Regions from separate parts of the Kitasatospora sp. NPDC034533 genome, predicted to be linked through region 2. Evidence: riboswitches for the same ligand, from Rfam matches in the RefSeq annotation. Region 2 holds a riboswitch; each other region holds the start of a gene.
The links. Region 2 has a riboswitch for cyclic di-AMP ahead of ACZ55U_RS07880 (C40 family peptidase). Riboswitches for the same ligand answer to the same signal wherever they lie in the genome.

Region 1: linked by a shared signal. The riboswitch ahead of ACZ55U_RS24400 (M23 family metallopeptidase) and the one ahead of ACZ55U_RS07880 (C40 family peptidase) in region 2 are both predicted to bind cyclic di-AMP.
Region 3: linked by a shared signal. The riboswitch ahead of ACZ55U_RS14415 (M23 family metallopeptidase) and the one ahead of ACZ55U_RS07880 (C40 family peptidase) in region 2 are both predicted to bind cyclic di-AMP.

The regions. Positions count from the first base shown of each region.
Region 1 covers NZ_JBVITE010000038.1:45,213-52,504, forward strand. Annotated here, with positions in the region: gene ACZ55U_RS24365 (GTP-binding protein) at 1-417, opposite strand, end outside; gene ACZ55U_RS24370 (DUF742 domain-containing protein) at 395-742, opposite strand; gene ACZ55U_RS24375 (roadblock/LC7 domain-containing protein) at 739-1,152, opposite strand; gene ACZ55U_RS24380 (ATP-binding protein) at 1,198-2,406, opposite strand; gene ACZ55U_RS24385 (TetR/AcrR family transcriptional regulator) at 2,732-3,298, opposite strand; gene ACZ55U_RS24390 (alpha/beta fold hydrolase) at 3,347-4,177, opposite strand; gene ACZ55U_RS24395 (YiaA/YiaB family inner membrane protein) at 4,296-4,586, opposite strand; cyclic di-AMP (ydaO/yuaA leader) riboswitch at 4,796-4,954, shown strand; gene ACZ55U_RS24400 (M23 family metallopeptidase) at 4,967-5,815, shown strand; gene ACZ55U_RS24405 (hypothetical protein) at 5,856-6,731, opposite strand; gene ACZ55U_RS24410 (GNAT family N-acetyltransferase) at 6,774-7,292, shown strand, end outside.
Region 2 covers NZ_JBVITE010000007.1:131,282-138,573, forward strand. Annotated here, with positions in the region: gene ACZ55U_RS07870 (hypothetical protein) at 1-1,004, opposite strand, end outside; gene ACZ55U_RS07875 (C40 family peptidase) at 1,130-2,176, opposite strand; gene ACZ55U_RS07880 (C40 family peptidase) at 2,407-3,525, opposite strand; cyclic di-AMP (ydaO/yuaA leader) riboswitch at 3,536-3,689, opposite strand; gene ACZ55U_RS07885 (C40 family peptidase) at 4,028-5,065, opposite strand; gene ACZ55U_RS07890 (NYN domain-containing protein) at 5,282-6,628, opposite strand; gene ACZ55U_RS07895 (hypothetical protein) at 6,847-7,110, opposite strand.
Region 3 covers NZ_JBVITE010000016.1:34,707-41,998, reverse strand. Annotated here, with positions in the region: gene ACZ55U_RS14435 (IclR family transcriptional regulator) at 1-24, shown strand, start outside; gene ACZ55U_RS14430 (RidA family protein) at 53-463, shown strand; gene ACZ55U_RS14425 (DUF2470 domain-containing protein) at 582-1,301, shown strand; gene ACZ55U_RS14420 (APC family permease) at 1,321-2,868, opposite strand; gene ACZ55U_RS14415 (M23 family metallopeptidase) at 3,247-4,233, opposite strand; cyclic di-AMP (ydaO/yuaA leader) riboswitch at 4,236-4,373, opposite strand; gene ACZ55U_RS14410 (MFS transporter) at 4,729-6,270, shown strand; gene purB (adenylosuccinate lyase) at 6,278-7,292, opposite strand, start outside.

The DNA.
Region 1 (7,292 bases), on a different contig from region 2:
GAGCACGTCGAAGCTCTCGTCCGGGCGGCGCAGGTCGACCATGGCGATGGCGCCGAGCGCACCGCGCGACAGGTCGTCCCACAGCGGCCAGAACCGCTGCTGTCCGGGCGTGCCGAACAGGTACAGCGCGAGCCGCGAGTTGAGCGTGATCCGGCCGAAGTCCAGTGCCACCGTGGTGGTCGTCTTGCCGGGGCGCCCGGTCAGGTCGTCGATGCCGCTGCTGGCGGCGGTCATGGTCTCCTCGGTGCGCAGTGGGGTGATCTCGCTGAGCGAGCCGACCAGGGTGGTCTTGCCCACCCCGAACGGGCCGGTGACCAGGATCTTGACGGCGCCCTGCACCGAGGAGGGCAGGTACTGCGGTCCCTCGGCGGACCCGGAGGCCCCGGGGACGGCTTCAGCGGAGTTGGCGGAGGCCAACGAGCACCTCTTCCAGGAGGGTTGCGGGCAGGCGTTCGGCCTGCGGAACGGGCGGGAGCACCTGCACGGCGCCGAGGTCCCACAGGTCCCCGACCAGCACCTTGACCACGCCGAGCGGCAACCCCAGGTGGGCCGCCACCTCGGCGATGGACAGCAGACTGTGACAGAGGCCGAGGATGCGCCGGTGCTCGCGGTTCAGCAGCGGGTGCTCGGGCAGCTCCGTGGGCCCGGGTAACGCGCTGACCAGGCTCTCCACGGCCAGTTCGGCCCGGGTGGGGCGGCTGCGCCCCCCGGTGATGACGTACGGCCGGACCGGGCCGCTCACCGGTGGCCCCCCGACGCGTGGTCGACGCGCGGCGGGCTGGTGAGGTGGGCGCCGATCCGCTCGACCAGGACCTGCATCTGGTAGGCGACCAGCCCGGCGTCGACCGCCTCGCCGGCCACCACGGCCAGGTGCGCGCCGGCCCCGGCCGCGACCACGAAGAGGTAGCCGCCGCCGTACTCGATGATGATCTGGCGGGTGGCGCTGCCCGGCCCGCCGAAGCCCGCCGCGACGCCGCGCGCCAGCGACTGGAGCCCGGAGCAGGCGGCGGCCAGCCGTTCGGCGTCCTCGCGCGCGATGTCCCCGCTGCGGCCGATCTCCAGGCCGTCGTTGGAGACGACGACGGCGTGCTGGACCTGCGGGACGGCGATGATGTCGGCGAGCAGCCAGCCGAGATCGGGGGTGGTGGTCATGGGAATCTCCGGAGCGCTGGGGAAGTCGGGGGAAGCGGGGAACGGTCAGTGGGGGCCGGGCGGGAGCTGGGTCCGGGCGGCCGATCGACCGCTGGCGGTGCCGGCCTGGAACATCGCCATGAACGCCTGCGCGTCCCGGGCCGAGCGGTAGGGCGGCTCGGGCGGCGGCTGGGGAGCGGCGTGCTGGGCGGCGCGGCCGGTACGGCCCCGGCGGTGGCTGCGGCGGGGCAGGGGCGGCGGGGTGTCGCCGGTGGCGGCGGGCCGGCCGGGCGGCGGGGTCTCCACCAGGGGGTGGCCGGCGGGAGGGGCCGGCCGGGGGTCGGGGCTGAACGCCCGGTCGTCCGGCCCGAGGCCGGGGACGGTGGGCGGCAGCGGGTCGGTGAGCAGCGCGTTCGGCAGCAGCAGGACCACCCGCACCCCGCCGTACGGCGAGGGCGCCGAGCTGAGCGTGACCCGGAACCCGTACTGCTCGGCGAGCCGGCCGACCGCGGCCAGGCCCAACTGCGGCACCTCGCCCAGCCGGGAGACCTCCAGGGTGCTGCCCCCGGCCAGTGCGGCGGCGGCCTTGGCGACGGCCTGTTCCGGCATGCCGACGCCGCCGTCGTCGATCTCGATGACGGCGCCGTTGTGCACCGGCATCAGGGTGACGAACACCTGGGTGCTGGGCGGGGAGTAGCGGGTGGCGTTGTCCAGCAGCTCGGCGATCGCGTGGATCAGCGCCTCGGCCGCGGCCCCGACCACCGCGGTCTCGATCCGGCTGCGCACCACCACGCGCTGGAACGGCAGGATGCGCGACTGGGCGCCGCGGACGACGTCCTCCAGGGAGACGGGTTCCGGCCAGTGCCGGCCGGCCCGCGCGCCGCACAGCACGGCCAGGGTCTGGGCCAGCCGGGCCTGTTGGGCGGCCGCGTGGTCGGCCTTGAGCAGGCCCTCCAGCAGGGCCGGGTCGTCGTGGGTGCGCTCCATCTCGTCCAGCAGCGCCTGCTGGTCGTGGGCCATGACCAGGATGCGGCGGGCGACGCTGAGGAAGGCCCGCTGGGTGGAGGCGGTGTGCTCGTGCTCCTGCTGGACGGCGGCGAGGTCGGCGCCGCGGCGGGCCAGCTCGGTGGCCAGTCTTTCCTGGAGGGTGGCGAGTTCACGTTGCAGCCGGTCGGCGCGGCCGCGCTGGGTGACGGACACGGCGCGGTACCGCGCGGCGGCCACGAGGGCGAGGACGGCGAGCACGCCGGTTGCCGTTACGGACCACTGAGTCATCGTCACGCCGCGAATTCTAGGGTGATGATCCTACGAAGGTGTGAACGGATCTCGCCAAGTGACCGGATCTCGTCAATATCGAGTCAATTCGGCGTCAATCGGCACTGGTTCGCCCGCGACCGCCCGGCCTGACGAGGCATCGAGCCGGTCCGACCGGCCTCGGCGACGAGCGTCGGATTCGAGCCGGTTGGCCGGATCGCGTCCCGGAATGTGTGGGGTTCGTGCGCACGGTGTTCCCAAGGGGCGTCGTCCGGTGCGAGGGCGCCCCCGTCGGGTGGGCGCGCCCCGGTCGCACGTCCCCGTCGCACGCCCCCATCGCGCCCCGCTACGCGGGCCAGGTGCGCAGGCCGGTGGTGAGGGTGGTGATGAGGCGGTCGTGGGTGGTGCCGAGGTCCTCGGCGAGCTGGAAGGCGCCGGCGGCGGCGAGCGAGGCGAAGCCGTGGGCGAGGGAGCGGACGGTCCGGGCGGCGTGGACCGCCTCGGCGCCGTCGAGGCCGTACTCCCGCAGGACGGCGATGATCACGCCGACCAGCCGCCCGGCGGCCCGGGTCAGCTCGTCGTCGGGCTGCGGGGCCTGGGGGAGCGCGCCGTAGCGGTGCGGGTACTCGGTGGCGTACGCGTGGTAGGCGCGCAGGACGGCGGCCACGGCGTCGTCCCCGCTGCGGCCGACCGCCGCCTCGGCCAGCCGGTCGGCGAGGTCCCCGGTGACCCGGACGGCGATCAGCCGCCGCAGTTCGGCGAGGCCGCCGCTGACGTGCTTGTACAGCGAGGGGGTGGCGACGCCCGCCCGGGCGGCGACCGAGGCCAGGGTGAGGGCCTCGGTGCCCTGGTCGTCGATGAGGGCGAGGGCGTGGTCGACGACCTGCTCGGGGGTCAGTCCTACGCGGGGCATGGGCTCGGGTCCTTCGTGCGGAGTTCGGTGGGCGGGGCGGGGCCGGACTCAGCCGAGCTCGGCGAGGAACGGCAGCAGGGCGTCCGCGGTGGCCGCCGGGTTGTCGGCCATCGGGTAGTGCCCGGAGCCCTCGATCATCACCTTCCGCGCGCCGCCCAGCGCGGCCGCCTGCCGGTCGGCGACCAGCTCCGGCTTCGGGAAGTCGGGGTCCTCGCTGCCCATGACCACCAGCGCCGGGCAGCGCACCGCGGCCGTCCAGCCGACCGGCATCGAGTCGCCCCGGACGTACCCGCGGGTGGCGGTCCTGCGGCCGGGGGTGCGCAGGGCGGCGACCAGCCCGTCCACGTACGCGTCGAAGTCGGCGGGCTTGGCGCCGGGGAAGGCCATCTTGCGCAGGTAGAAGCCCCAGGCGGCCGGCCAGTGGACGAAGGCGGCGCCCAGCAGGCCCATGGCGCCGCGCATCAGGGCGCCCGGCGGCGGGTTCTCGATGAAGGCGTCGATCAGCACGATCCCGGCGACCCGCTCGGGCGCGTCCCCGGCGGCCTTGACGACCGTCGCCCCCGTGTACGAGTTCCCGGCGAGGACGGCGCGCTCGATGCCGAGGTGGTCGAGCAGGGCGAGGACGTCGCCGGCCAGGGCGGCCGGGCCGTAGTCGTCCCAGACCAGGGAGGACTCGCCGAAGCCCCGGAGGTCCATGGTGACCACCCGGTGGCCGGCGGCGGTGAGCAGCGGGCGCAGGTGTCGGTAGGCGGCCCGGCTGTCGAGCATGCCCGGCAGCAGGACGACGGGGGTGCCGTCGCCCTGCCGGGTGTCGTCGTAGGAGATCCTGCCGCCGGGAACGGTCAGGTACTGGGTGCTCGGGGTGACGGTGCCGTTCATGGGTGGTCCTCCTCGGGCCGCCGGTGCGGGAAATCGGCGGTGCTGCCGATAGCCATAAAGCTAAGGCTAATAGCCTTAGCCGTCAAGCGATCGCACCGCCCGGCGCCGGGGGAGGCGCTCAGACCCCGTCCACCTTGAACGGGTCGTGCTCGCTGAGCAGCTTCTCCAGCCGGGCCTGGTCGACCCGGGTGACCATCTCGTTGGACTCCTGGCGGTCCCGGATCACCTTCGCCAGGGTGAACGCGGAGGTGACGGTGTAGAGGAGGCCGAGCCCGAGGAACGCCCTGGTCCACCCGCCCACCGGCAGGCGGGCGATCCCGACGGCGAGGGCGGTGCCCGACAGGGCGAAGGAGAGGACGGCCTGGACGTAGTACGCGGCCGTGGTGCGGGTCTGCATCGGTGCGTTCATGGCGCCAGGATGTGGCCGCCGGGACGGGCCGCACATGAGTAGGGGTACTCAGATGGGCCCGTGCATGAGGGGGCCCGCATGAGGGGTCGTTCGTTGACGTTCGTTCACCAGGGCCTAAGCTGCTCCAAACGGATGGCTTGGAATCAGGGCCTCCTAGGATTAACGTTTGATAACGCAGCGCGGTCGTCAACGCCGTAACCAGACGGCACCGTGCGCCGTCGCCTAATCCCGCCGGCCGGCCTCCGGGCAGGCCAGGGAGCCGGGGAACCACGTTCCTTGGGGTGAATCGGCGGGGCTCCGGCCCGGCCGTAGGAGACCTTCCTGCTCCGAACCCGTCAGCTAACCCGGTAGGCGCGAAGGAAGGAAAGGAGCGCGCCTCCGTGGCGTCGACGCACACCCCGGCACACCCGGCCGGCTTCGCGGCCGGTACCCAGCTCCTCGACCACCCCGGCACGGACGGCCCCGAGGACTTCGGTCCCGAGGCCTTCGCCGCGGAGGCCGAGACCAACCGCCACCGGATGCCGCGTCAGACCCGCGGGGCCTCCCCGCTGCTCGGCGTCACCGCCGTCGCCGCCACCCTGGGCGCCACCGGCTTCGCCTCGGCGACCCCGGCCGCCGCCCCCGCCATCGAGGCCCCCGACGAGACCCCGGTCGCGCTCGCCGCCGACCCCGGCCTCGCGCTCGCCGCCCGCATCCAGCACCAGGCCGACAGCCAGCGCACCGCCGCCGAGGAGAGCGCCCGCCTCCAGGCCGCGCAGGAGGCCGCCGCCAAGGCCGCCGCCAAGGAGGCCGAGGCCAAGCGCGCCGCCGAGGAGGCCGAGCGGGCCAAGGCCGCCGCCCTCACCCTCCCGGTGACGGACTACCGGCTCTCCGCCCACTACGGCCAGAGCGCCCGCTACTGGGCCAACCTGCACACCGGCCTGGACTTCGCCGCCGACACCGGCACCCCGGTCCACGCGCTCGGCCAGGGCACCATCACCTCGGCCGGCTGGGCCGGCTCGTACGGCTACCGGATCGTCGAGACGCTGCCCGACGGCACCGAGATCTGGTACTGCCACCTCTCCTCGATCACCAAGGGCTCCGGCCCGGTCGCCGGCGGCCAGCAGATCGGCAAGGTCGGCGCGACCGGCAACGTCACCGGCCCGCACCTGCACCTGGAGGTCCGCCCGGGCGGCGGCGCCCCGGTCGACCCGGAGCCCTGGCTCCAGCAGCACGGCCTCAACCCCTGACGCGGCCGCGGAGCCCCCGGCCCGGGGGCTCCGCGCGTCCTCACTCCTCGGCGGGCAGCTGCGCCAGGTACGCCTCGATCTCCTCCTGGCCCGGCTCCGGCGCCAGCTCCGGGAACTCCGTCACCAGCAGCCGCGGCAGCCCCGGCACCGTCCACTCGCCGAACAGGTCGAGGGCCGCGCCGACCGCCGCCTCCTCGAACCGCTCGAAGTCCCCGGCCAGCTCGTCCGGCATCGGCCGCCCCAGGGCGGTCAGCTCGGCCAGGTTGCGGTAGCTGCGGCGCATCAGGCCCTGCTCCAGCAGCCGACGCGCGCCGTCCGTGGCCATGCCCACCGACAGCACCCGGCCCGGGCCCCAGCCCTGCTCGTCCGGCTCGTCCAGCCAGCCGGCCGGCACCAGCGCCTCGAACGCGGCCGACCGCTCCTCGGGCGCCAGCTCGCCGAAGCCGGCCAGCCAGTCCCGTACGGCCTGCGGGTCCGTGACGTCCACCCCGTACGCGTACAGCAGCAGCGCGTACAGCCGGGGCCAGGTCACCAGGTCGGCGCGGCGCAGCAGCCCGGCGGCGACCTCACCCTGCCACTCGGCCTCGGCGTGCAGCCGCTCCTGGCGCTTGGCGTTCAGCCGCCGGACCGCCCGCTGGTGGTCGATCAGCAGCCGGACGGCCTCGCCGTAGGCGAGCGGGTCCTCCTCGGGGGCGGGTTGGACGTACAGGTGGAGCCGTTCGTACAGCAGGTGCTCCACCGCGTCGGAGGTCAGTTCGGGCCAGCCGTCGTGCATCCTGCCCTCGCCCAGCTCCAGCAGCGCCAGCACCGCGCGCAGCGGCTCCTCGGCCACCGGTGCGCGGCCCTGCTCGGCCGCCCAGGAGAGCAGGTCGGCGGCCTTGGTGCGCGGGGCGAGCCGCAGGTCTTCGTCGTTCATGGTCCGAACGGTAGCCGCCGGGCGGGGATAGGGTCGGCAGCCATGGTCCCCGTACGACTCACCGGCCCGCGACTGGCCCTCCGCGAGTACCACCACACCGAGGGCGACGTCGCCGCGCTGCACGCGCTGTTCGGCGACCCGGAGGTCACCCGGTACCTGCCGTTCGGCCCGAGCGGCCTGGAGGACTGCGCCGACCAGGTGGAGCTCTACCTGGAGGAGGCGCTGGCCGAGGAGCGAGACACCTACCGGCTCGCCGTCACGCGGCTCGCCGACGCCGAGGACCCGTGGGACGCGCCGCCGATCGGGCAGGCCTCGCTCACCCTCGGCGGGCACCGCGCCGGCGACCTCGGGTGCGTGCTGGCCCGCGAGTGCTGGGGCCGCGGCTACGCGGGCGAGACCGTCGGCCTGCTCTGCGGCTTCGCCTTCGGGGAGCTGGGCCTGCACCGGCTGACCGCCCGGACGGCGGTGGACAACACGGCCTCCGTCAGGGTGCTCGGCGGCCTGGGGTTCCGGCTGGAGGGGCGGCTGCGGCACGACCGCTCCGAGGACGGGGTCCGGTCC
Region 2 (7,292 bases):
AGCTCACGGCGCATCAGCCGGTCGGTGCGGCCCTCCCGGTCCTCGCCCTGTCCGTCGGCCGCGCCGACGGCCCGGTAGAAGGCGACCAGCCGCTGGGGCCCGTGGTCGCGGGCGATCAGGTCGCAGGCCAGCCAGGACTGCTCGTAGGCCTGGGCGATGCCGGCCGCGCCGGCCGCGAAGTCCCGGTCGGCGGGCAGCGCGGTGGGCAGCTTCCCGGCGGCGACGTCCCGGGCCAGCTCGGGGGCGACCTGCCGCGCGGCGCGGCCGCTGTCGCGGTAGGCGGTCCAGTCGGCCGCGCCCTCGGAGAGCCACATCGGGGTCCAGGAGCGGGTGTCGGCCCTGGTCGCCACGTGGGTGGCCTCGTGGGTGACGACCACCTGGCGGCCGAAGTCGCTGAGCCGCCCGTACGCCTCCGGGTTGACCAGCACCCGGTCCGCCGGGGTGTGCCGGGGCGCGCCCGGGGCGGCCACCGTGACCGCCGCCATGCCCGCCCAGTCCTCCGGGTCGCCCTCCAGCAGGCGGGCGAACTGCTCCTGGGTGGCCGGCCGCTCCAGCAGCAGCCGCTGCGGCCAGGCCGCGCCCCAGACCTCGGTGACGGCGGGCACCGCCCGGTCCCCCACCGCGACCAGCTCGGCCGGGTCGGGGCCGTCGGCGGGCCCGACCACCAGGCAGTGCGCGCCCGGCGCCGAGCGGAGCGGCCCGAAGTCCCACGGCGCGGGCGGCCCGCTCGCGCTCTCCTCGCGCTCGACCCGCCAGCCCTCCCCCGCCCGGGCCAGCTCGATCCGGCGGGGGTAGACCACCGGGTACGCGTCGTACCCGGCGATCCGCACCACCAGGTCGGCGGCCGCGGTCACCCGCTCCGGACCGCCGGACCCGGCGAGCACCAGGTTGCGGTACTCCGCCCCGGCCACCGGCAGCCCGGCCCAGGGCGGCGCCGAGCCCGCCCGCCGCGCCAGCGCCCCGGCCACCCCGGCGCGCCGGTCCGCCGACCGGGCCGCGGGCACCGCCGCCGGAGCGGCCGGCGGCAGCGACAGCTGGGCCAGCCCGCCGGCGGCGAGCAGCAGCGCGCCGCGCCGGGACAGCGCGCGGCGGGGGGCGGGTATCCGCGGGGAGCCTGACGGCGAGGCGTTCAGAGCCGGACCACCCCGGAGACCGGCATCGCGGTGACGCTCTCGTAGCGGACCTTGGCGCCCGGGCGGGGGGCGTGCACGATCACACCGCCGCCGGCGTACATGCCGACGTGGTGCATGTCCCGGTAGAAGATCACCAGGTCTCCCGGTCGCGCTTCGGACAGGCTGATCCGCTGCCCGGCGTACGCCTGGGCCTGCGAGGTGCGCGGCAGGGTCACTCCGGCCTGCCGCCAGCTGTAGTACATCAGACCGGAGCAGTCGAACGCGTTCGGCCCGGTGGCCCCGTAGACGTACGGCGAGCCGATCATCCGCACCGCGGCGGCCAGCGCGGCGGCCCCGCGCTCGGAGGCGGGCGGCGCGGAGCCGAGGTCCAGCCGGTCGGTGCCGCGGGTGGCGCGCTGCTCGGCGTCGCGGGCGTCCTGCGCCGCCAGCCGGGCCCGCTCGCCGGCGCCCAGTCCGTTGAGCAGCTTCTGCGCCGCGGCCAGCCGCTGCTGGATCTGCTGCTTGCTGTCCGCGAGCGAGCGGCGGGTCTCGTCCAGCTCGGCGAGCTTGTCGGCCGCCTCGGTGCGGCGCTGGTCGAGCCGGCGCTGACGGGTGAGCAGCTCGTGCAGGGTCTCCTGCTGGCGGGTGGCGGCCTGGCCCATGGTGCGGGCGCGGGCGAGGTACCCCTCCGGGTCGGGCGAGAGGATCAGCTGGGCGGTCTGGGTCATCCCGCCGCCGCGGTACTCGGCCCCGGCGACCGTCGCCAGGTCGCCGCGCAGCTGGTTGAGCTGGTCCTGCGCGAGGGCGATCTCCCCCTGGAGGATGGTGGTCTCGCCCTGGAGCCGCCGCTGCGCCTCCTGGGCGGCGTTGTACTTCTCGGACGCCTGCTCGGCCTCGTCGTACAGCTGCTCCACCTGCGCCTTGACGTCCTGACGGTCGGTCGGGTCCGGGGTGCCGGGGGCGGCCTGGGCGCTGCCGCCGGAGGCCACGCCCAACGCGGTGGCGGCGGCCGCTGTCAGCACCAGCGCCCGGGCGAGCAGTGGGGAACGACGGTGCACGGGCATGGCGGCGGCGACTCCAATCCTGCGGCGCGGGCCCCCGCCGCCGCACCACTGCGGGCGGCCGTCGAGCGGAAGTCCGGTGGCAGACGTTAGCGAGTCCGGGCAAGCGAGTCCAAACCCCTCCCAACCCGAATATTCGCTCACTAATCGGACATCAGATCGACCCGCCCGCAAAAGCCGCAGGCCCGGCCTCCCCTCGGGGAAGACCGGGCCTGAGAGCGTCCGAGCGGGGATCAGACCCGCACGATGGAGGCCAGCGGCATGTTGGAGACCGCCTCGTAGCGCACCGACGCACCCGGCTTGGGGGCGTGCAGCACCTGGCCGTTGCCGGCGTAGATGCCGACGTGGTGGGCGTCGCTGTAGAAGATCAGCAGGTCGCCGGGCTGGGCCTGGGAGAGGTCGGTGCCGATCCGGGTGCCGGCCCCGGCCTGCGCCTGCGAGGTGCGCGGCAGCGACACGCCCGCCTGGTTGTACGCCCAGACCATCAGGCCGGAGCAGTCGAAGGAGCTCGGGCCGGTGGCGCCCCAGACGTACGGGCTGCCGATCTTGGAGGCGGCGTACGAGAGCGCGGCGGCACCGCGCGAGCTGCCCGCGGCCACCTTCACCGGAGCGGTGGTCGAGGGGGCCGAGAGGTCGCTGCGGCCGTTGTCGCGCGAGGCGCGGTCGGCACCGCCCTGCTGGGCCTGGGCGGCGTCGGCCTTGGCCTTGGCGTCCGCCGCGGCCTTCTGCTCGGCCTGCTGGATCGCCTGGCGCTCCTGCTCGGACAGCGTGTTGAACAGGTCCTGGGCGGCCTTCAGCTTGCTCTGGACCTCCTCCTTGGAGGCCTTCAGCTGCTGGGTGGTGGAGTCCAGCTCGGCGAGCTTGCCCTGGGCCTCGGTGCGGTCCTGGTCCAGCTTGCGCTGCTGCTCCTGGAGCTGCTTCAGCTGGTTCTTCTGGCTGTCCCCGGCCTGGTTCAGCGCACCGGCCTGGTTCAGGAAGGTGTCCGGGCTGGAGGAGAACATCAGCTGGACGGTCGGCGAGATGCCGCCGTTGCGGTACTGCTCGCCGGCGATCTCCGCGAGCCCGCCCTGGAGCTCGGTCACCTGGGCCTGCTGACGGGCCACCTGGTCCTGGAGGCCGGAGACCTGCTTCTCCAGCTCCTGCTGCTTCTCCAGCGAGGCGTTGTACTTCTCGGTCGCGACCTCGGCCTGCTCGTTGTACTGGTCGACCTGCTCCTTGACCTGTTCCTTGGTCGGCTGCGGGTCGGCGTGGGCGCCGGACTGCGCGGAGAGGGCGACGGCTGCGGCGGCGAGGCCGGTCATGATCGAGACGCGGGTGCGGCCGGCGGGCTTGGGACGACGATGGGACGCCACGAAGGCGGACTCCTTCTTCCTACGTCCGCCTACCGGGTGAGCTGACGGGTTCGGGCCGGAAGCATGCCCTACGACGCCTCACGGCCGCGCCGGCGGCCGACCTGGCGCCGATTCACCCCGGAGGAACGTGGTTCCCCGGCTCCGCTCCGCAGCGCCCCCGAACACTGGGCTCCCCTGTCGGGCAGTCGCTTCGACCTGCCCCGCTGCCTCGCGAACTCGGCGGAAACCACCGCCGCCACCCAGGCTGGGCGATCGACAGTGCGGTGGTTCGGAGCACGACCCTAGTAACTGAACCGTGATCCGTTCAAATCCTTGTCAGAAAAAAGACAGAAGATTACCCAAGTTCTTTTGTGAAAATGACCGATGGTGACCACTGACGCACGCAAGGCTGATCGGTTCTCAGCATGTGGTCACAAAAGGCGCGGAAAACCCGAACGCCACCCCCGGGCGGGGGTGGCGCTGGTCACAAGGGCCGCGGGAGCCCCTCGGGCATGTCGGCCCGTCAGACCCGGCGGATGGTGTTGATGGGCATCGCGTCCGCCTTCATCACCTTCACCACGTCACCGGTGTGCGGCGCGTGGACCACCATGCCGTTGCCGATGTACATCCCGACGTGGTGCATGTCGGAGCCGTAGACCACCAGGTCACCCGGCTGGGCCTGGTCCAGCGAGGGCACCCGGGTGCCGTAGTGGCCCTGCTCCTGCGAGGTGCGCGGCAGCGAGACGCCGGCCTGCCCGTACGCCCAGACCATCAGGCCCGAGCAGTCGAAGGTGGTCGAGCCGGTGGCGCCCCACACGTACGGCGAGCCCTGCTTGCTCATCGCCTTGGACACCGCGGTGGCCGCGTAGCCGCTGGCCGCCGGCAGGCTTCCCAGGTCCACCCGCTCGCTGCCGCGCGAGGCGCGCTCGTCCTGCGCCTGCTGGGCCCGCAGCGCGGCACGGTCGGCCGCGCTGAGCGAGTTCAGCAGGTCCTGAGCGGCCTTCAGCTTGGCGTTGACGTCCGTCTTGGCCTGGTTCAGGTCCTTGGTGGTGGTGTCGAGCGAGGCGAGCACCGCGGCCGCCTCGGTCTTCTCCTGGTCCAGCCGGCGCTGCTGCTCCAGCAGGTTCTTGAGCGCCTCGGCCTGACTGGTGCTGGCCTGCTGGATGGTGGAGGCCTTCTCCAGGTAGCCGGAGGGGTCGGAGGAGAGCATCAGCTGGACGGACGCGTCGATGCCGCCGGTGCGGTACTGCTCGCCCGCCACCTCGGCGAGGCCGCCCTGGAGCTGGGTCATCTCCTCCTGGCCGCGGGCCACCTGGTCCTGGAGCTGGTCGGCCTGCTTGCGCAGCTGGTCGGCCCGCTCCTTGGCGCCGTTGTACTTCTCCGCCGCCTGCTCCTGCTCCTGCTGGAGCTGGTCGATCTGCGCCTTGACGTCCGACGTGTTCGGCTGCGGCGCGGCGTGCGCCGCCACCTGGGCGGAGAGGGCGACCGCGGTCGCAGCGGCAGCGGTGAGCACGGAGATCCGCGCGCGGCTCGGCTGCTTGGGACGGCGGTGGGTGGCCAAGTGACCGGCTCCTTCTTCCATCGGACTCACCTGATCGGACTCACCTGATGGGATGAGATTCCGGAAAATAGGTTTGACACCTGACCCTAGTGAAGTTCAATCCGTTCTGCCACTCCCCCAAAGGCGTGAACTCCGGTCACCCACACTGACTTCACGGAAACCCCACCGGGCCCCCGGACCCCTTCCGACCAGGCGTTCCCACGCCCGGATCCGGCCTCAGGGCCGGGCCAGCCGGTTCAGCAGCAGCACCGAGGCCACCGGGCGCGCGCCCGCCTTCCGCACGCCCTCCGCGACCTCCCGGTCGGTGGACACCACCACCACCGGACGCCCCTGCGGCTCGGCCCGCACCAGACGGCGGATCAGCTCGTCGGCCGTCTCCCCGGTCCGGCTGAACCGTACCCGGACCCCGCGCGGCGGCGCCATGATCACCGGGACGTCCAGGTCCTGCCCGTCGAACACGCAGGTGACCTCCGCCTGGGTGCGCTGGGCCAGCATCGCCAGCCCGCCCAGCAGCCGGATCCGCTGCTGCTCCAGCGGAAGCGTCGGATAGCCGGTCTTGGTCACGTTGTAGCCGTCCACCACCAGGTGCACCTGGGGGATCGCCAGCAGCTGGTCCAGCAGCGCCGGATCGTCCTCGGCCAGCCCGCGCCGGGCCACGTCGTGCGGCGAGGCCGCCCCCGGCACCACCGCCTCCACCAGGTCCGCCGGACGGATCTGGGAGACCGGCAGCGCCAGCTCCCGCTGGAGCCCCTGGGCCGACTGCAACACGGTGTCCAGCAGCAGCCGCAGCCGCATGTCCTCGACGCTGCGCCCCTCCCGGGCCGACCGGCGGCCCTGCTCCGCCGCGTTCTCCAACTCGGAGACCCGGTGCCGGAGCCTGCGCGCCTCGCTCTCGGCCGCACCGCGCTCCGCCGCGGCCTGCGCCCTCGCGGCCTCCAACTCGCCGGTCACCCGGCGGGCCTCCGCCTGCGCCCGGCGGGTGTCGCTCTCCAGCGACCGCACCTTCCGGCGCAGCGACTCGGCCTCCTTGCGGACGCCCTCGAACTCGGCCCGCTGCCGGTCCAGGTCCGCCCGCGCGGAGGCCCGCAGCTCGGCCAGCTCGGCCTGGAGCTTCTCCACCAGCCGGGCCGCCTCCGCGGCCGCGTCCTCGGCACCGGCCCGCTCGGCCTCCTCGCCGGCCTCGGTCACCAGCCGGCTCCAGCCCGCCGAACGCACCAGGTAGGCGGCGGCCGCGACGTCCATCGGATCGGCGGCGCTCGGGACGGTGCCCGCCTCCAGCGCCTTCACCAGGTCCGGCTGCCCCAGCCGCAGCCGCTCCGCTATCCGCACCCGGAAGGCCGGCTCCGCCTCCAGCGCCGCCGCCAGCGCGGTGGCCGCGTACTTGGCCCGCCGGGCCGGGGTGAACTTGACGTACTGGCGCAGGCCCTGCGGAAGCTCGGCCGACGGCAGCCCGCCGAGCGCGTCCGAGGCCAGCCCGACCACCCGCCGGCGCACCCCCTCCGGCAGCGGCCGGTCGAGCTTCTCGACGACGCGCTCCGCCTCGGGGCCCGTGGAGCCCTCCACCGCCCCGGCCCCCTCGGCCGGGGCCTCGGCCGCAGCGGGCTGAAGCCCCTGGGCTTCGCCGGGCTCCTTCGCTGCGTCCACCACGTCCTCGGCTCCGATCCTGGTCCAGCGGGGTACGGCGGCGGCCGCCCCTGTCGTCACGCTCCGTGCGTCTTGTTCTGTATTGTCCCGTGCGCCGGACGGGCGCGCCGCGCACCCGCCCGCCGCACCGACGGGCGTCAGCCCTGCTCGGCGGGGGCCTCCGCGCCCTCGGCACCCGGACGGGCCACCAGCTCGACCTGGTCCACCGCGTTGCACCAGCGGCAGCGCACCGACTCGATGGTCTCGCTCAGCACCTCGGTCTCCTCGACCTTGGCCTCGCCGGCCAGGTCGAAGTGCAGGAACTCGGTCACCCGCGCGGTGCGGGTCACGTCGAAGCGGGTGAGGTTGCCGCACAGGGTGCAGCGCCAGCGCGTCTCGGCGGTCAGGGCGGGGACGGTCATCGGGGGTCCTCTCGGGTGGTCCCTGGGTGGGCTAGGCGCTCCCCACGGAGCCCCGGCGTCGGCGGCGGGAGGCGGGAATGCCCGCCCCAAGCCTATTGCCTGGGGCAACCACCGCGACCACCGGTTGCCCGAACAACCGCACTGGTCCACCTGCCGTAAACCGTCGTGTCACCTGCGGCGCC
Region 3 (7,292 bases), on a different contig from region 2:
TGCGGTCGGCCCGAACGCAACTGACGGACCATCAGGAAAGAGTAAGGAACCCATGTCCTCCACCAAGACCGAGATCCGCACCGACGGCGCCCCCGCCCCGGCCTGGATGTTCTCCCAGGGCGTCCGCAAGGGCCCGATCCTCCAGGTCTCCGGCCAGGGCCCGCAGGACCCGGCCACCGGCGAGTACCTGCACCACGGCGACGTGAAGGCGCAGACCCGCCGCACCCTGGAGAACGTCAAGGCCATCGTCGAGGCCGGCGGCGCCACCATCGAGGACGTGGTGATGTTCCGCGTCTACCTCACCAAGCGCGCCGACTTCCCGCTGATGAACGAGGTCTACGCCGAGTTCATCGACGAGAACATCAAGCCCGGCGGCGTGAAGCCGTGCCGCACCACCGTCTTCGTCGAGCTGCCGCAGGAGCCGATGCTGGTCGAGATCGACGCCCAGGCCGTGATCGGCTGACGCACCGGCACCCCGAAGGGCCCGGACGCCACCCGCGCGTCCGGGCCCTTCCGCCTGCTTGCCCCATCCACCCGGGGATATTAGGTTAGGCTCACCTAACTAACTGGAGGTCCGCCCCATGAGCCTGCCCACCGGCGACACCGAGGTCCCCGAGCCCACCACCGCCGAACGGATCCACAGCCTGCTCCGCACGACCTCCTCACTCAGCGTCCGCGCCCTGGGCGAGCACCACCACCTGGACACCCCGGTCTCCGTGCACGGCTCCCGGCTGCGGCTGCGCTGCGCCCTGGACGACCCGCTCACCACGGCCGCCGCCGGCGCCGACGACGGCCTCGCCGTCGTCGTGGACGTCACCGACGTCTCCCCCGTCGCCGTGCGCGACCGGGTCCGCGCCCGCCTCACCCTGGCCGGCCGGCTCCACCTCGCCCACCTCGCCGACGACGGCCTCAGCGCGCACCTGCGGGTGGACGTCGCCCACGCCGTCCTCGCCACCCCGTACGGCACCCGGGCGGTCACCGCCGCCGACCTCGCCGGCGCCGGCCCCGACCCACTGGCCCGGCACGAGGCCGCGATGCTCACCCACTTCGCCGACGACCACGCCGACGCGCTCGACCTCCTCACCCGGCTGCTCGACCCGGCCGTGCTCACCCACGACCCGGCCGTCCGCCCGCTCGCCCTGGACCGCTACGGCCTGGTGCTGCGTCTGGACCACCCGCACGGCCACCGCGACGTCCGCCTGGCCTTTCCCGAACCGGCCCGGGACACCGAGGACTTCGGCCACCGGATGCACGAGCTGCTGACCGCCGCCCAGCGCGGCCTGCCGGTCCACCGCCACTGAGACCGGGCCCGCCGCCCCGTCACCGCTCGACCGTGTCCTCCAGCACCACCCGCCCCATCCGCGCGTACAGCTCCGGCCGCCACCGGCGCACCGCGAGCGCCAGTGCCACCCCGCCCGCGAACACCCCGATCACCAGGTAGGGGGTCACCCGGAACAGCAGCGTGTGCGCCGCCGCCCCGGCCGCCGCCTCCTTGTCGAGCACCAGCAGCACCACCACCCCGGCCATCGCCACCCCGCCCACCAGCGGCGCGACCAGCGTCCGGAACCAGTGCGCGGTCTCCGGGTGCCGCCGTCGCACGTGGAAGTACCCGACCACGGCGAAGGAGCAGAGCGTCTGCACCACCAGGATCGCCATCGTCCCGAGCAGCGCCAGCAGCGTGTACAGGTGCGCGTACGGGTCCATCCCGGCCGCCAGGAACGCCGCCACCAGCCCCGCCGCCGTCAGCGACTGCGCCACCGAGGCGACGTACGGCGAGCCGTGGCGCGGGTGGGTGCGGCCGAGCGCCGGGTGCAGCAGCCCCTCGCGCCCGATCGCGTACAGGTACCGGGCCGCGCACTGGTGGAAGGCCATCGCGCAGGCGAACGAGCCGCTGACGACCAGCCATTGGAAGACCTTCACCGCCCAGGCCCCCAGGTGGGCCCGCAGCGGATCGAAGAACAGGCTGTTGCCCTCCTTGCCCGGCACTGCCCCGCTCGCCACCGCGATCGCGTGGTCGACCCCGTTGCCGGACACGATCATCCATGACACGAAGACGTAGAACAGCCCGACCCCGACCACCGAGATCAGCGTCGCCCGGGGCACCACCCGCTTCGGGTCGCGGGACTCCTCGCCGTACATCGCGGTCGACTCGAAGCCCACCCAGGACCAGAACGCGAAGAACAGCCCGAGCCCGGCCGCCTCCGCGCCCGAACTCCCGGCACCCTTCAGCGCGTTCAGCGGGTTCAGGGTCTCGGGCACGAGCCCGTCCGGGCCCCCGCCGGTGCCCAGCACCGCCAGCGAGACCGCGCCCAGCACTCCGACCTCCAGCACCAGCGCGACGCCGAGCACCCGGGCCGTCAGGTGCAGGTCGAACCAGGCCATCACCCCGATCACCGCCACGCCGCCCAGCGCGTACCAGCCCCAGCCGAGGTCCACCCCCAGCTGCGAACGGACCAGCCCGCGCAGCGAGTACGCGAAGAAGCCGATCGCCGAGGCCTCGGTGACGACGTACGCGAGCACCGCGAGCAGCCCCGAGGCCATCCCGACCACGCGCCCCAGCCCGTGCGAGACGTACCCGTAGAAGGCACCGGCCGCGGTGATGTGCCGGGCCATCGCCACGTACCCGATCGAGAACACCGTCAGCGCGACGGTCGCCACCACGTACGCGGCGGGCGCCCCGCCGCCGTTGCCCTGGCCGACGATGATCGGCAGGTTGCCGGTCATCGCGGTGATCGGGGCGGCGGTGGCGAGCGCCATGAACACCACCCCGACCAGGCCGACCGAGTCCGCCTTCAGCCGGTCGACCCCGTCGCTCGCGCGCCTCCGCCCGACCGTCTCCCCCACCGCGCCCCCGTTGCGGACCGCCATCCGGCCTCCTCGCCTCCCGGACCCGCCCGTCCGCCGGACCGGCCGGGCGCTGACCGACCGACAGCATCGCGCGCCGAGCACGCCCAGGGCGTCCGTGATCACCGTTCGCGGCAGCGGAGTTGACGTCCCGTTCGACGATTCGAACGGGGGCGGGAACGACAGTGGCCGGCCCGGCCGCACGAGGAAGTTCCCCGTGTGGCCGGGCCGGCCTGGGCGTGTCCCGCGCCCATGTCCGCCGTGCGGCGGTCACCCGGTCGAGCGGTCACCCGACATGACCATCCCGGAGGACCGATTCGCCCCGCAGCGGCGGCGGTTCCCGAGACCCCGCGGGTCAGAGCCCGTCAGAGGTCAGATCCCTCGGACTCAGAGCGCTCGGGCTCAGAGCGCGACGCCGTGCGCGCGCAGGTAGGCGACCGGGTTGATGTCCGAGCCGTACTCCGAGCCGTTGCGGATCTCGAAGTGCAGGTGCGGGCCGGTCACGTTGCCGGTGGCGCCGGAGAGGCCGATCTGCTGGCCGGCCTTGACGGACTGGCCGATCTTCACGCCGATCGAGGAGAGGTGGGCGTACTCGGCGTAGTGGCCGTCGGCGAGCTTGATCTCGACCTCGTTGCCGTAGGCGCCGCCGTTGCCGGCCTTGACCACGACACCGTTGGCGACCGCGCGCAGCGGGGTGCCGGTGGAGGCGACGAAGTCCTGGCCGGTGTGGTGACCGGAGGCCCACATCGAGCCGGCCACGCCGTAGGCGGTGCCGAGCTTCGGGTTGGCCAGCGGGGCGACGAAGCCGGAGGTGGCGGCGGCGACCGGAGTGGCGGTCACGACCTGGGTCGGGGTGGCGACCTGGAGCTGGGTCTGGAGCTGCTCGGCCGGCTTGGCGGCCTCGGTCCGCACCTGGACCTGGGCCTGCGGCTCGGCGGCCTGGGTCGCCGCAGCGGCGGGCTTGGCCGGCTTGGCGGGCTTGGCCGGAGCGGCCGGCTTCGCCGGGGCGGCGTCGGCGGACGGCGCGGCGGCGTGGCCCGGCAGCGCGAGCTGCTGGCCCGGGAAGATCAGGTTCGGGTCGGCGCCGACGACCGAGCGGTTCCGCTCGTACAGCGCGTGCCAGCCGCCCTCGACGTTCTTGACGTCGGCGATCTTGGACAGGGTGTCGCCGCTGACGACGCGGTAGCTCTCCTGCGCGGCCGGAGCGGCGGACCGCGCGGACTGGCCGGCGGCAACGGAAGCGGAGGCGGCCGGGGCGGCCGGGGCGGAGTGGGCCTCGGCGCTGATCGCGGTCACCAGCGGGAGGGCGAACGACACGCCGGTGACGGCGGTGGCGATGCCGATGCGGGCGGCGCGGGGCAGGGCGATACGACGAGCCTGTGCAGGCATGGAAGATTCCTCTCCGACGCCTGCGAGGTGAGCTGTCGGGTTCGGGCTGGAGTTGCCCGGCCGCATGCGCGGCTTCACCCCTAGCCGGTCCTGGACGCCCGCGCCCTGAGGCGCGAACTCCGGTCCGGCGACTTACCTGTGGGTCCCCCGCTCCTGCCGTACAGAGTTCGTTTCGAACCACCGGGCAGCGGCAGGACTCGGCGTTCCACCCGGTGGATCCGTCCGGACTGGCCGGGCGGTCGCTGAACTAAAACTCATCCGTTCGGGTGAAGCAATGTCGATCTCTTGAAACGGCAACGACTCCCCCGCACCCGGTGACCCTCCGCAGGCCCCGACGCACGATACGTACACAATCCATTCACCCCGCGCCACTGATCCACGACCCTGTGCCGAGATCGGGGACGCCGCGCAGCCGCCCGCTCACCCTCCGCGCCCGGCCGACACACCCGCCGGTGACCCTTGTCACGTACGCCCCGGGCAACGCAGGATTCGCCCGTGGCCACCTCCGAGGCCGGCACCCTGCGCCTGGGCACCGCGCAGGGTCGCTGGGTACTACTGGCGACGGTGCTCGGCTCCAGCATGGCGATGCTCGACGGCACCGTGGTGAACGTCGCGCTGCCCCGGATCGGCGCCGACCTCGGCGCCACCCTGGCGTCCCTCCAGTGGACGCTGAACGCCTACCTGCTCACCCTGGCGGGCCTGATCCTGCTCGGCGGGGCGCTCGGCGACCGCTACGGGCGGCGCAAGGTCTTCCTGGTCGGCGTGGTCTGGTTCGCCGTGGCGTCCGCGGCCTGCGCCGCCGCGCCGAACATCCAGGTGCTGATCGCCGCCCGCGCCGTCCAGGGCGTCGGCGGGGCGCTGCTCACCCCCGGCTCGCTCGCCATGCTCCAGGCCGTCTTCCACCCTGACGACCGTTCGGCGGCGGTCGGCCTCTGGTCCGGCCTCGGCGGGGTGTCGGCCGCGGTCGGCCCCTTCCTCGGCGGCTGGCTGGTGGACGGCCCCGGCTGGCGCTGGATCTTCCTGCTGAACCTGCCGCTGGCCGCCGCCGTGATCACGGTGACCACCCGATCGGTGCCGGAGAGCCGGGACGAGAGCGCCTCCGGCCGTTTCGACGTGCTCGGCGCCCTGCTCGCCGCCCTCGCCCTCGGCGCCATCACCTACGCGCTGACCGCGGCCGGCGAGGGCCTGTCCCCCGCGGTCTGGGTCAGCGGGGTGCTCGGGCTGCTGCTCGGCGCCGCCTTCGTCGCGGTCGAACGCCGGGCACCCGAACCGATGCTGCCGCTCGGCCTGTTCTCCTCCCGGCTGTTCACCGCGGTGAACCTGGTCACCCTGTGCGTGTACGCGGCGTTCAGCGGCGTCTTCTTCCTCCTGGTGGTGCAGCTCCAGATCGTGTCCGGGTTCTCGCCGCTGGTCTCGGGCTTCGCACTGGTGCCGATCACCGTGCTGATGCTGGCGCTCTCGGCGCGCGCCGGGCGCCTCGGCAAGCGGATCGGCCCGCGCATCCCGCTGACCGCCGGCCCCCTGCTGTGCGCCGCCGGGGTGCTGCTGATGCTGCGCACCGGCCCGGACTCCTCCTACTGGGCGGACGTACTGCCCGCCGTCGCGGTGATGGGCTGCGGGATGACGCTGCTGGTCGCACCGCTGACGGCGACGGTGCTGGCCGCCGTCGAGGTGCGGCACGCGGGCATCGCCAGCGGGGTCAACAACGCCGCCGCCCGCGCGGCCGGACTGCTCGCGGTGGCCGCCCTGCCGGCGCTGGCCGGGCTGAGCGGCGACGCCTACCGGGTGCCCTCCGCGGTCGACGCGGCCTTCCACACCGCGATGCTGATCTGCGCGGGCCTGCTGGTCGGCGGCGCCCTGATCGCCCTCGTGACCGTACGGGGCAATGTGCTCGCGCCCGAGGCGCAGCCGGTGGCCGAGCCGAACTGCGACTGGCCGTGCGGCCCGACCGCACCGCCGCTCGATCCGGGTCACGTCCCCGTGACGCGCGAGGGCCCCGCCACCGGTCCGGCAGCGGGGCCCTCGGCCGAGAACTGACGCTACGTCAGAGGATGTCGGCGGGCGCGTACTTGGCGGCCTCCGGGTAGGCGTCCGCGACGGCCTCCACCTGGCGGACCACCTCGGCGACCTGGGCGCCGGCCGCACCGGTGAAGGACAGCTTGTCGGCCAGCAGCGCGTCCAGCGCGGCCCGGTCCAGCGGGATCCGCTCGTCGGCGGCCAGGCGGTCCAGCAGTTCGTTCTCGCGGGCGCCCGCGCGCATCGCCAGCGCGGAGGCGACGGCGTGCTCCTTGATGACCTCGTGCCCGGTCTCCCGGCCGACCCCCGCGCGCACCGCGCCCATCAGCACCTTGGTGGTGGCGAGGAACGGCAGGTAGCGGTCCAGCTCGGCCTCGATCACGGCGGGGAAGGCGCCGAACTCGTCGAGGACGGTCAGGAAGGTCTCCAGCAGGCCGTCGAAGGCGAAGAAGGCGTCCGGCAGCGCGACCCGGCGCACCACCGAGCAGGAGACGTCGCCCTCGTTCCACTGATCGCCGGCCAGCTCGCCGGTCATCGAGGCGTAGCCGCGCAGGATGACGGCCAGGCCGTTGACGCGCTCGCAGGAGCGGGTGTTCATCTTGTGCGGCATCGCGGAGGAGCCGACCTGGCCCTCCTTGAAGCCCTCCGTGACCAGCTCGTGGCCGGCCATCAGGCGGATGGTCTTGGCCAGGCTGGACGGCGCGGCGGCCAGCTGGACGAGGGCGGTGAGCACCTCGAAGTCCAGCGAGCGCGGGTAGACCTGGCCGACGCTGGTCAGCACGTTGTCGAAGCCGAGGTGCGCGGCGACCCGGCGCTCCAGCTCGGCCAGCTTCCCGGTGTCGCCACCGAGCAGGTCCAGCATGTCCTGGGCGGTGCCGACCGGGCCCTTGATCCCGCGCAGCGGGTAGCGGGCGATCAGCTCCTCCAGGCGGCGGAAGGCGACCAGCAGCTCGTCCGCGATCGACGCGAACCGCTTGCCCAGGGTGGTGGCCTGCGCGGCCACGTTGTGCGAGCGGCCGGCCATGACCAGCTCGGAGTGCTGG